Regions from separate parts of the Pseudomonas abietaniphila genome, predicted to be linked through region 4. Evidence: predicted binding sites of a transcription regulator. Region 4 holds the regulator's gene; each other region holds the start of a gene.

What was found. The regulator FliA, encoded in region 4, starts transcription of late flagellar genes. The targets are predictions, from matches to a motif close to CTAAAGTTTNNNNNNNNNNNGCCGNTAA.
Region 1: the regulator FliA is predicted to act here: its motif matches at 1,426-1,453, upstream of ABDX87_RS15865 (methyl-accepting chemotaxis protein).
Region 2: the regulator FliA is predicted to act here: its motif matches at 1,297-1,324, upstream of ABDX87_RS12005 (methyl-accepting chemotaxis protein).
Region 3: the regulator FliA is predicted to act here: its motif matches at 975-1,002, upstream of ABDX87_RS07485 (flagellar protein MotY).

What each region holds. Positions count from the first base shown of each region.
Region 1 covers NZ_CP155619.1:3,555,638-3,557,838, forward strand. The annotation lists gene ABDX87_RS15865 (methyl-accepting chemotaxis protein) at 1-1,387, opposite strand, end outside; gene ABDX87_RS15870 (16S rRNA (uracil(1498)-N(3))-methyltransferase) at 1,554-2,201, opposite strand, start outside.
Region 2 covers NZ_CP155619.1:2,701,512-2,703,712, reverse strand. The annotation lists gene ABDX87_RS12005 (methyl-accepting chemotaxis protein) at 1-1,233, opposite strand, end outside; gene ABDX87_RS12000 (hypothetical protein) at 1,552-1,785, shown strand; gene ABDX87_RS11995 (cell division protein ZapA) at 1,782-2,084, shown strand.
Region 3 covers NZ_CP155619.1:1,682,065-1,684,265, reverse strand. The annotation lists gene pyrC (dihydroorotase) at 1-908, opposite strand, end outside; gene ABDX87_RS07485 (flagellar protein MotY) at 1,056-2,036, shown strand; gene ABDX87_RS07480 (argininosuccinate synthase) at 2,166-2,201, shown strand, end outside.
Region 4 covers NZ_CP155619.1:5,157,162-5,159,362, forward strand. The annotation lists gene fleN (flagellar synthesis regulator FleN) at 111-944, shown strand; gene fliA (RNA polymerase sigma factor FliA) at 941-1,681, shown strand; gene ABDX87_RS22725 (chemotaxis response regulator CheY) at 1,950-2,201, shown strand, end outside.

The DNA of each region.
Region 1 (2,201 bases), 1.6 Mb from region 4:
GCTTGAGCTCGCCCATGGCCGTTGTGGAACGGCCCACCTCGCTGGCCAGACGCTCGATCTGAGCGATGGCTTCGTTGACGACCTTGTCACCCTCACGGGCTTGCTGATCGGCAGCGACAGCCGCCTCTGAAGCTTCCTCGGCGTTACGCGCCACTTCCTGCACGGTTGCCGTCATCTGATGCATGGCTGTGGCCACCTGATCGGTTTCGACCTTCTGGCTGTTGACGCCCGCGCTGGTCTGTTCGGTGACCGCCGAGAGTTCTTCGGCGGCGCTGGCGATCTGAGTCACGCTGTCGCTGATGCCGCCGATCAGTTCGCGCAGGCTCAGGGTCATGCGCTGGATACCACCTTGCAACTGGCCCAGTTCGTCGCGACGCTCGATGTTCAGGTTATGGGTCAGGTCGCCGGAGGCCACACGATCAACGGCAATCAGGGTTTGCTTCAACGGGAGGGTGATCTGGCGCGTGATCGCCCAGGCCGCCAGTATGCCGAAGAACAGGGCAAGTACGGTCGCAAGGCCCAGCATCGACTGCGCCTGACGGCTGTCGGCATCACGCTTGGCGTTTTGCGAAACAGTCAGTTTGTCGCTGATATCCAGCAATTGCTGGCCCAGGTTGGTCATCTTTTCCAGGGCTTGTCGGCTGACCTGTTGAGCATCGCGATACTGACCCACGGCGGCGCGATACCCTTTGAGCGCCAGATTGGCCTTTTGCAATTGCGGGATGTACTGAGACGAGACGTCTCCGGCCAGTGTATTCACACCGACGATGGCTTCATCGATGGCCGCGTTCGCGTTCTTCTCGAAATCGGGGTTACCGCTGAAGGTGTAACCGCGCACCTGAAACCGCGCCTGCTGGATCAACTTGCTGACGCTCACTGCGCTGTTGAACTGCAGGATGTTGTCATGCTGGATCAGGGCTTCTTCGATCTTGTTGACCTCGTCCACCGCCGCATCGGCGGTAGCGCCCAGGTTCACACGGCTGGCTTCGCGGACCTGGATCGCCTTGGTCATGTCGTCAAACGCGCGACGGTAATCGGCAGCGGCCTGGATCTGCCCGTCCAGTAGCTTGAGGTCATCAGTGCCGGTGATTTTGCTGCGGGCGTTCTTGAGGTCTATGTCGAGTGTGTCCAGCGCGGTCATGACACCCGTCGCCGCCTCGGCGCTGGATTGCGTTTCATAGCGCATGCGTGCGGTACGCAGGTCCATCGTCTGCTCGCTGATCTGCGAAATGGCTGCCAGCTTGTCGCCGCGTTCAATCAGCGACGAAACGCTCGACCATCCGGTGGCGGTGATGATCAGCGTCAACAACAGCACCAGTCCGAAACCGATACTGAGTTTGCGACTGACACTCACATTGCCGAGGCGTTGGGCAAACCAGCGATACATGTTGTGATTCCTTGCACATTGTTTTTATGGACATCTGTAGATCGGCCATCATGCCCCAAACTGAAGCACCGTATGGCGGGCGATCCTGCCAACTGTTGTAGGGATTGCCGCGGCCTCGAACGACGTGATTCAGGCAGGTGAAATACCTTCCCTGTGGGATCGGGGCTTAGAACAAGCGGGCGAGTAGGGCGGTGACGGCGGTTTCGACGCGCAGGATGCGCTCGCCGAGCTGGACAGGGTTTAAACCCGATGCGCGCAGCAGCTCGATCTCATAAGGAATCCAGCCACCTTCAGGGCCGATCGCCAGCGTTACCGGCTGCTCGACGGCACGGGGGCAGGCAGGGAAATCCCCCGGGTGTCCGACCAGTCCCAGTGTCCCGTCGACAATGGCGGGCAGACGGTCTTCCACGAACGGCTTGAAGCGCTTCTCGATGACGATCTCAGGCAGCACGCTGTCGCGGGCTTGTTCCAGACCCAGAATCAGCTGCTCGCGAATGGCCGCAGGCTCCAGGAACGGGGTCTGCCAGAAGCTTTTTTCAACGCGGTAGCTGTTGACCAGAATGACCTTCTGCACACCCATCGTTGCGACGGTCTGGAACACCCGGCGCAGCATCTTCGGGCGTGGCAGCGCGAGGACCAGCGTCAACGGCAGTTTGGCAGGAGGTTCGCGGTCGAAGGCCACCGAGAGCTCGGCCTCCCGAGGTTCCAGACGCAGCAACTCCGCGCTGCCCAGCAGGCCGCCCATGCGACCGACGCGCAGGCTGTCGCCGACTTCCGAGCGATGCACTTCCTGCATGTGCTTGAGGCGTCGGTC
Region 2 (2,201 bases), 2.5 Mb from region 4:
ATCGGCCACGACCGCAAAGCCACGACCGGCCTCACCGGCCCGTGCGGCTTCGATGGCGGCGTTGAGGGCGAGGAGGTTGGTCTGGTCCGCCAGGCCGCGAATCACGTCCAGCACCTTGCCGATGTCGCGGGATTCATCGGCCAGGTTGCCGATCAACGTCGCTGTGCTTTGGACGTCGCCGCTCATGCGCTCGATGGCGCTGACGGTTTCCTGCACCAGGTCGCGGCCGTCGCTGGCCGAGCTGGTGGCGTTTTTCGAGGCTTCGGACGTGCTCACGGCGTTGCGTGCCACTTCTTCGACGGCGCTGGTCATCTCGTTGACGGCCGTGGCGGCTTGTTCGATTTCATTGTTCTGTTGCGACAAGCCCCGAGCGCTCTCGTCGGTGACGGCATTCAGCTCTTCGGCAGCGGACGCCAGTTGTGTGGCCGAGCCGGAAATGCGTTGCAGCGTATCGCGCAACTTGGACTGCATTTTCAGCATCGCGGTCAGCAGGCGACCGGCTTCGTCGGTCCCGTCGACGTGAATCGTACGGGTCAAGTCGCCTTCGGCGATCTCTTCAGCCGCTTTCAAGGCAGAGGCGATAGGGCGTGTGATGCTGTTGGTCAGCAGCCAGGCGAACAGCAGGGTCAGGACGGTCGCGATAATAAGCAGGGTGACGACCATGGTGAAGGCGGTCGAATACTGCCGTGCTGCGTCCTTGTTGGTGTCATTGATCTGTTGGGTATTGATCTCGACCAGCTTGCCCAGTACCACGTTCATTTGGTCCGAGTTGGTCTGCAGGTCGGCGCTGAGCAGCGAGGTCAGTTCGTCGAGTTTGTTGGCGCTACTCAGCGACTTCATGCGGTCTTCGAGCCGACGATAGTCATTGAGCAAGGAGAGGTACTGATCGTAAGCGGCCTGTTCTTCCGGTGCCGAAATCAGTTTGACGTAGATCGCGCGCGCGTCGTCGATCTGCTTGTTGCGCATGGCCAGCAGGTCGACGGTTTTCTGCAGCGTGTCGGGGTCGCGATTGAGCATCAGGCGATAGGACAGCACGCGCAGACGAATGCTTGCCTCGGTCAGTTTATCCAGCGACTTGATGCTCGGCACATTGTTGGTGGCCATCGTCTCGGTGGCATCGTTGATCTTGCTCATCTGGCTGAGGGCGAAGATGCCCAGGATCAGCATCAGTAAACCGATGATGGAAAAACCGAGGAAGGCGCGGGGCGCGATGTTCATATTGCGTAGGGACATGACGGTTCCTGAGAAAGCCGCGATCCATGCGTGCAAAGGGGGAGTGTTGCCAGAGATGCATGCTTATCGGTCCGCCGAAGGAGGACTTGACCCCTTTGGTCTGGTGCTGTGCGCTTATGTCGCAGGCGGTTGATCTGACGAACAGCAGGAACAAGATGGGCAAAACGCAGTCAATCAGGACCCTGATGCGTTTGCGGAATTGAAGCAAACAAGTGCTTTTCTGGTCGGTGTAGTGGCGTGAATGCCCTGATTTCACTGGTAGCTGAAGTGACTTTTCTTTATCGTACGCGCCCTTTGAAATTTGCCTGAGATATCAAAATGTTGGAAGCATCCCTAAGCCAGTTGGAAAAACTCGTCGGTGACCTGGTGCAGCAGAACCAGGATCTGCAGAACACGAATGCGCAGCTCGCCGAAGCGCTGAAACAAGCCAGGGATGACAACGACAGTTTGCAGTTGAGCCTGCTGGAGCAGGAAGAGAAACAAGGCGCCACGGCAGCCCGTATTCAGGCGCTGGTTGATCGCGCCACCAGCGCGAGTGCGGTCAGCGCATGATCATCGACCGCGACGCCACCAAAGTCATTTCCATTCTCGGCAACGACTACACGATCAAGGCACCTGCCGGGCAAGAGCAGACCTTGATGGATGCGGTGGTCATGCTCAAGTCGGCGTTGTCGGAAACCAAGCGCAATTACCCGACACTCATCGGCGACCGTCTGCTGGTGCTGGCGGCGCTGAACCTGTGCTCGAAGCAGATCGAACTCAAGCAGCAACATGCCGATGAGCTGAGCCGTTATGAGGACAAGGTCAGTGCGACGGTCGAGGTGATCGAGAAGGTGATTTCGCAGGGGTGATAGCGCTTTCAGGTATGCGCATACTCTGGTAGTCCGCCTGACACATTCCTGTGGGAGCGAATTTATTCGCGATGCAGGCTCGGTTGATTGATTTCTGTCGGCTGAACCGGCCAATCG
Region 3 (2,201 bases), 3.1 Mb from region 4:
AGGCCGTAGAACGCCGGGCCATTGCGACTGGCGAAGCCTTCCAGCTTGTCCAGCGCATTGCGCTGTTCGAACGCTTCGGCATACAGCTCGATCGCGGCATACGCGGTGTAGCAGCCGGCACAACCGCAAGCGGCTTCCTTGGCATGCTGCGCGTGAGGCGCCGAGTCAGTGCCCAGGAAGAACTTGCTGCTGCCGCTGGTGGCGGCATCCAGCAGCGCGACCTGATGCGTGTTGCGCTTCAGGATCGGCAGGCAATAGAAGTGCGGACGGATACCGCCAACCAGCATGTGGTTGCGGTTATACAGCAGGTGATGCGCAGTGATGGTCGCGCCAACGTTGGCCGAAGCTTCGTTGACGAATTGCACCGCGTCGGCCGTGGTGATGTGTTCGAACACCACTTTGAGTGTCGGGAAGCGCTCGACCACACGACGCATGTGTTCATCGATGAAGATTTTTTCGCGGTCGAACACGTCGATGTCGCCACGCGTCACCTCGCCGTGGATCAATAGCGGCATGCCAACTTCTGCCATGGCTTCGAGCACCGGGAAAATCTTGTCGATGCTGGTCACGCCGGAATCGGAGTTGGTCGTGGCACCGGCCGGGTAAAGCTTGGCGGCGTGGACGAAGCCCGTGGCCTTGGCGGCACTGATGTCCGCAGGCTGAGTCAGGTCGGTGAGGTAAAGCACCATCAAAGGCTCGAAGCGGCTGCCTGCCGGGCGTGCGGCGAGGATGCGCTGGCGGTAGGCATCAGCTTCCTGCGCATTGCGTACCGGCGGCACGAGGTTCGGCATGATGATGGCGCGGCTAAAGGTGCGCGCTACGTCAGCGACGGTATGGGGCAAGACGGCGCCATCACGAAGATGGATGTGCCAGTCGTCGGGGCGCAGGAGGGTCAGGCGTTCGGACATTGGGGATTCCAGGCGGGTCAAACTCGCTGGGAATGCTACCGGAAAAGACTCTTCCAGGCACTCGCTATCAAGTTTTGTAGGAAGTAACCGATAGACACGTGTAAGCGATAAATTTTGTAACGCGGTGAATTTTTTGTGGAGCCTCCCGTGCGCCAGCGATATCTAGCCCTGCTCAGCGTGTTTGCCAGCCTGCCGGCCATGGCTCTCACTTTCCAGACACGTCTGGAGAATATCGAGTGGAAGGTAGAAGGCGATCAGTTCGAATGCCGCCTTAGCCAGCCGATCACCGATTTCGGCGCGGGCGAGTTCGTGCGTCGTGCGGGTGAACAAGCGACTTTCCGACTGAAGGCGTCCGGCTACAGCCTCGCCTCCGGGTCGGCAACGCTGATTGCGGCTGCCGCGCCGTGGCAGCCCGGCCGAAGTGATCTCAATCTCGGTGCGGTAAAAGTCGGCAATGGTGACATTCCGTTTAACACCAGCCAGGCCCAGGCCGGCCGTTTGATCGCCGGTTTGATGGAAGGGCGCAGTCCCGTGATTCGCCACGTCCTGCGTGATGGCGGCGGGGCGATGGAAGTGCGCTTGCTTCCGGTCAAGTTCAGCCATGCGTACGCTGACTTTCAAGTCTGCACCGCCAAACTGCTGCCCATGAACTTCGAGCAAGTGCGGCAGGCCGAAATCGGGTTTCCGGGAGGCGGCATCGACCTCGATGCTCAAGCCAAACGTCGCCTCGATACGGTGTTGGCTTATATGAAGGCCGATCCTTCGGTGAACCGTGTCGAGCTGGACGGGCATTCGGATAACAGCGGCAATCGTCTGACCAACCGTGACCTGTCGCGTCGCCGTGCATTGGCCGTCATGGACTACCTGAAGGCCCAGGGCGTGCCGGAAGAGCAGATCACCCTGCGCTTTCATGGCGAGCAATACCCCTTGGTCCCCAACACCAACAACGCCAATCGCGCGCGCAATCGCCGGGTGAATATCCATCTGGACCGCGTCGCCGAGCAGAAACCTGCGGTGGCCCCGACCGCCGCGCCCGCGCCAGTTCCTGCGTCGACCCCTGTACCACCGCCGACGGCTGCCCCGGCACCCACGGCCGCATCCGGCACTCCGGCCGCCAAGACTTCCTGACCGCGCTGCAACCGTCGTCTGTTCGACAGATTCTGTCGCTTCGTCGTCAGAAGCTGTCGCGACACTGTAATTCCACGGGTTTGAACGGTAGAATCAGCGGTTTTCCGTACAACGCGTTGGAGTGATGGCATGGCGGACGTTAACAAGGTAGTTCTCGCGTATTCC
Region 4 (2,201 bases):
AATGACATTGGAAAATACCTGCATCGATGGTCTGCCAGGCATTGTTCACACAGTGAACGTGCAGCCCGAAATGTGGCTTAGGTCTAAGCAAGACAAGGTAAAAAATTAACATGGGCAGCATGCATCCCGTTCAGGTTATCGCGGTGACCGGTGGCAAAGGTGGCGTAGGCAAGACCAACGTGTCAGTGAACCTCTCGCTGGCCCTGGCCGAGCTGGGACGTCGCGTCATGTTGCTGGACGCCGATCTGGGTCTGGCCAATGTCGACGTATTGTTGGGACTGACCCCGAAACGCACCCTTGCCGATGTCATCGAGGGGCGGTGCGAGCTGCGCGATGTCCTGTTGCAGGGCCCCGGCGGCGTGCGCATCGTGCCTGCGGCATCGGGCACCCAGAGCATGGTTCACCTGACGCCTGCGCAACACGCCGGCCTGATTCAGGCGTTCAGCGATATCGGCGACAACCTGGATGTGCTGGTGATCGACACCGCTGCCGGGATCGGCGAATCGGTGGTCAGCTTCGTACGCGCGGCACAGGAAGTGCTGCTGGTGGTCTGCGACGAGCCGACCTCGATCACTGACGCCTACGCCCTGATCAAGCTGCTCAACCGCGACTACGGCATGAACCGCTTCCGCGTGCTGGCCAACATGGCTCAGAGCCCGCAGGAAGGGCGAAACCTGTTCGCCAAGCTGACCAAGGTCACCGACCGCTTCCTCGACGTGGCGCTGCAGTATGTGGGCGCGGTGCCTTACGACGAGTGCGTGCGCAAGGCTGTGCAGAAGCAGCGTGCGGTGTACGAAGCATTTCCACGTTCCAAATGCGCGCTGGCGTTCAAGGCCATCGCGCAGAAGGTCGATACCTGGCCATTGCCGGCGAACCCGCGTGGCCACCTTGAATTTTTCGTTGAACGTCTGGTTCACCAGACCAGCGCAGGGCCAGTGTCATGACACCGAGCGGGTATCGCATGTACAGCAAATCTTCCAAAGATTCCCAGTATGAGCTGATCGAGCGTTATGCCCCTCTGGTCAAGCGCATCGCTTACCACTTGCTGGCGCGTCTGCCAGCCAGTGTGCAGGTCGAAGACCTGATCCAGGCCGGCATGATCGGTCTGCTAGAGGTATCGACCAAGTACGACTCCACCAAGGGTGCGAGCTTCGAGACGTACGCGGGTATTCGAATCCGCGGCGCGATGCTCGACGAAGTGCGCAAGGGCGACTGGGCACCGCGCTCGGTTCACCGCAATACGCGCATGGTCAGCGACGCGATTCGTGCAATTGAAGCAAAAACCGGCCGTGACGCTAAAGATCACGAGGTTGCTGCCGAACTTCAATTGAGTCTCGACGATTACTACGGGATTTTGAACGACACCTTGGGCAGTCGCCTGTTCAGCTTCGACGACCTTTTGCAGGACGGCGAGCATGAAGGGCTGCACGAGGACGGCGCGAGCCAGTCGCTCGAACCGTCGCGCGATCTGGAAGACGAACGTTTCCAGAGCGCCTTGGCGGACGCCATTGCCAACCTGCCCGAGCGTGAACGCCTGGTGCTGGCGCTGTACTACGACGAAGAGCTGAACCTCAAGGAAATCGGTGAGGTCCTGGGTGTCAGCGAGTCGCGCGTCAGTCAGCTGCACAGTCAGTGCGCTGCGCGGTTGCGGGGTCGGTTGGGCGAGTGGCGCGCGCGTTGACTCATCGAACGCGGGCCGTGGTGTCTGCGTGATGCATGTAAGGCCGGCTGTGCAATAACCGTTGTGTGGGTGAGAAGGGAGACAAGGCAGGAGCCGGTCGGATCAGGGCTTTCAGAGTCCGGTTCCGCTGTGCTCGTCCATTGTCGAGTCGTAAACCCCCTTAATTGTTTTCGCAAAACGGGCCATTGGTTTGTGCCGGTATTGATTGAACGCGCGTCCAGGTGCTGGACGCGTTAAAGACTGCTTGGAGGTCGAATTGGACAAGAACATGAAAATCCTCATCGTTGATGACTTCTCAACGATGCGGCGGATCATAAAAAACCTGTTGCGTGACCTTGGGTTCACCAACACGGCCGAAGCAGATGACGGTACCACCGCATTGCCGATGCTGCAGAGCGGGGCCTTTGATTTCCTGGTGACTGACTGGAACATGCCTGGCATGTCCGGCATCGACTTGCTGCGTCAGGTGCGTGCCGATGAACGCCTGCGTCATCTGCCGGTGTTGATGGTGACTGCCGAG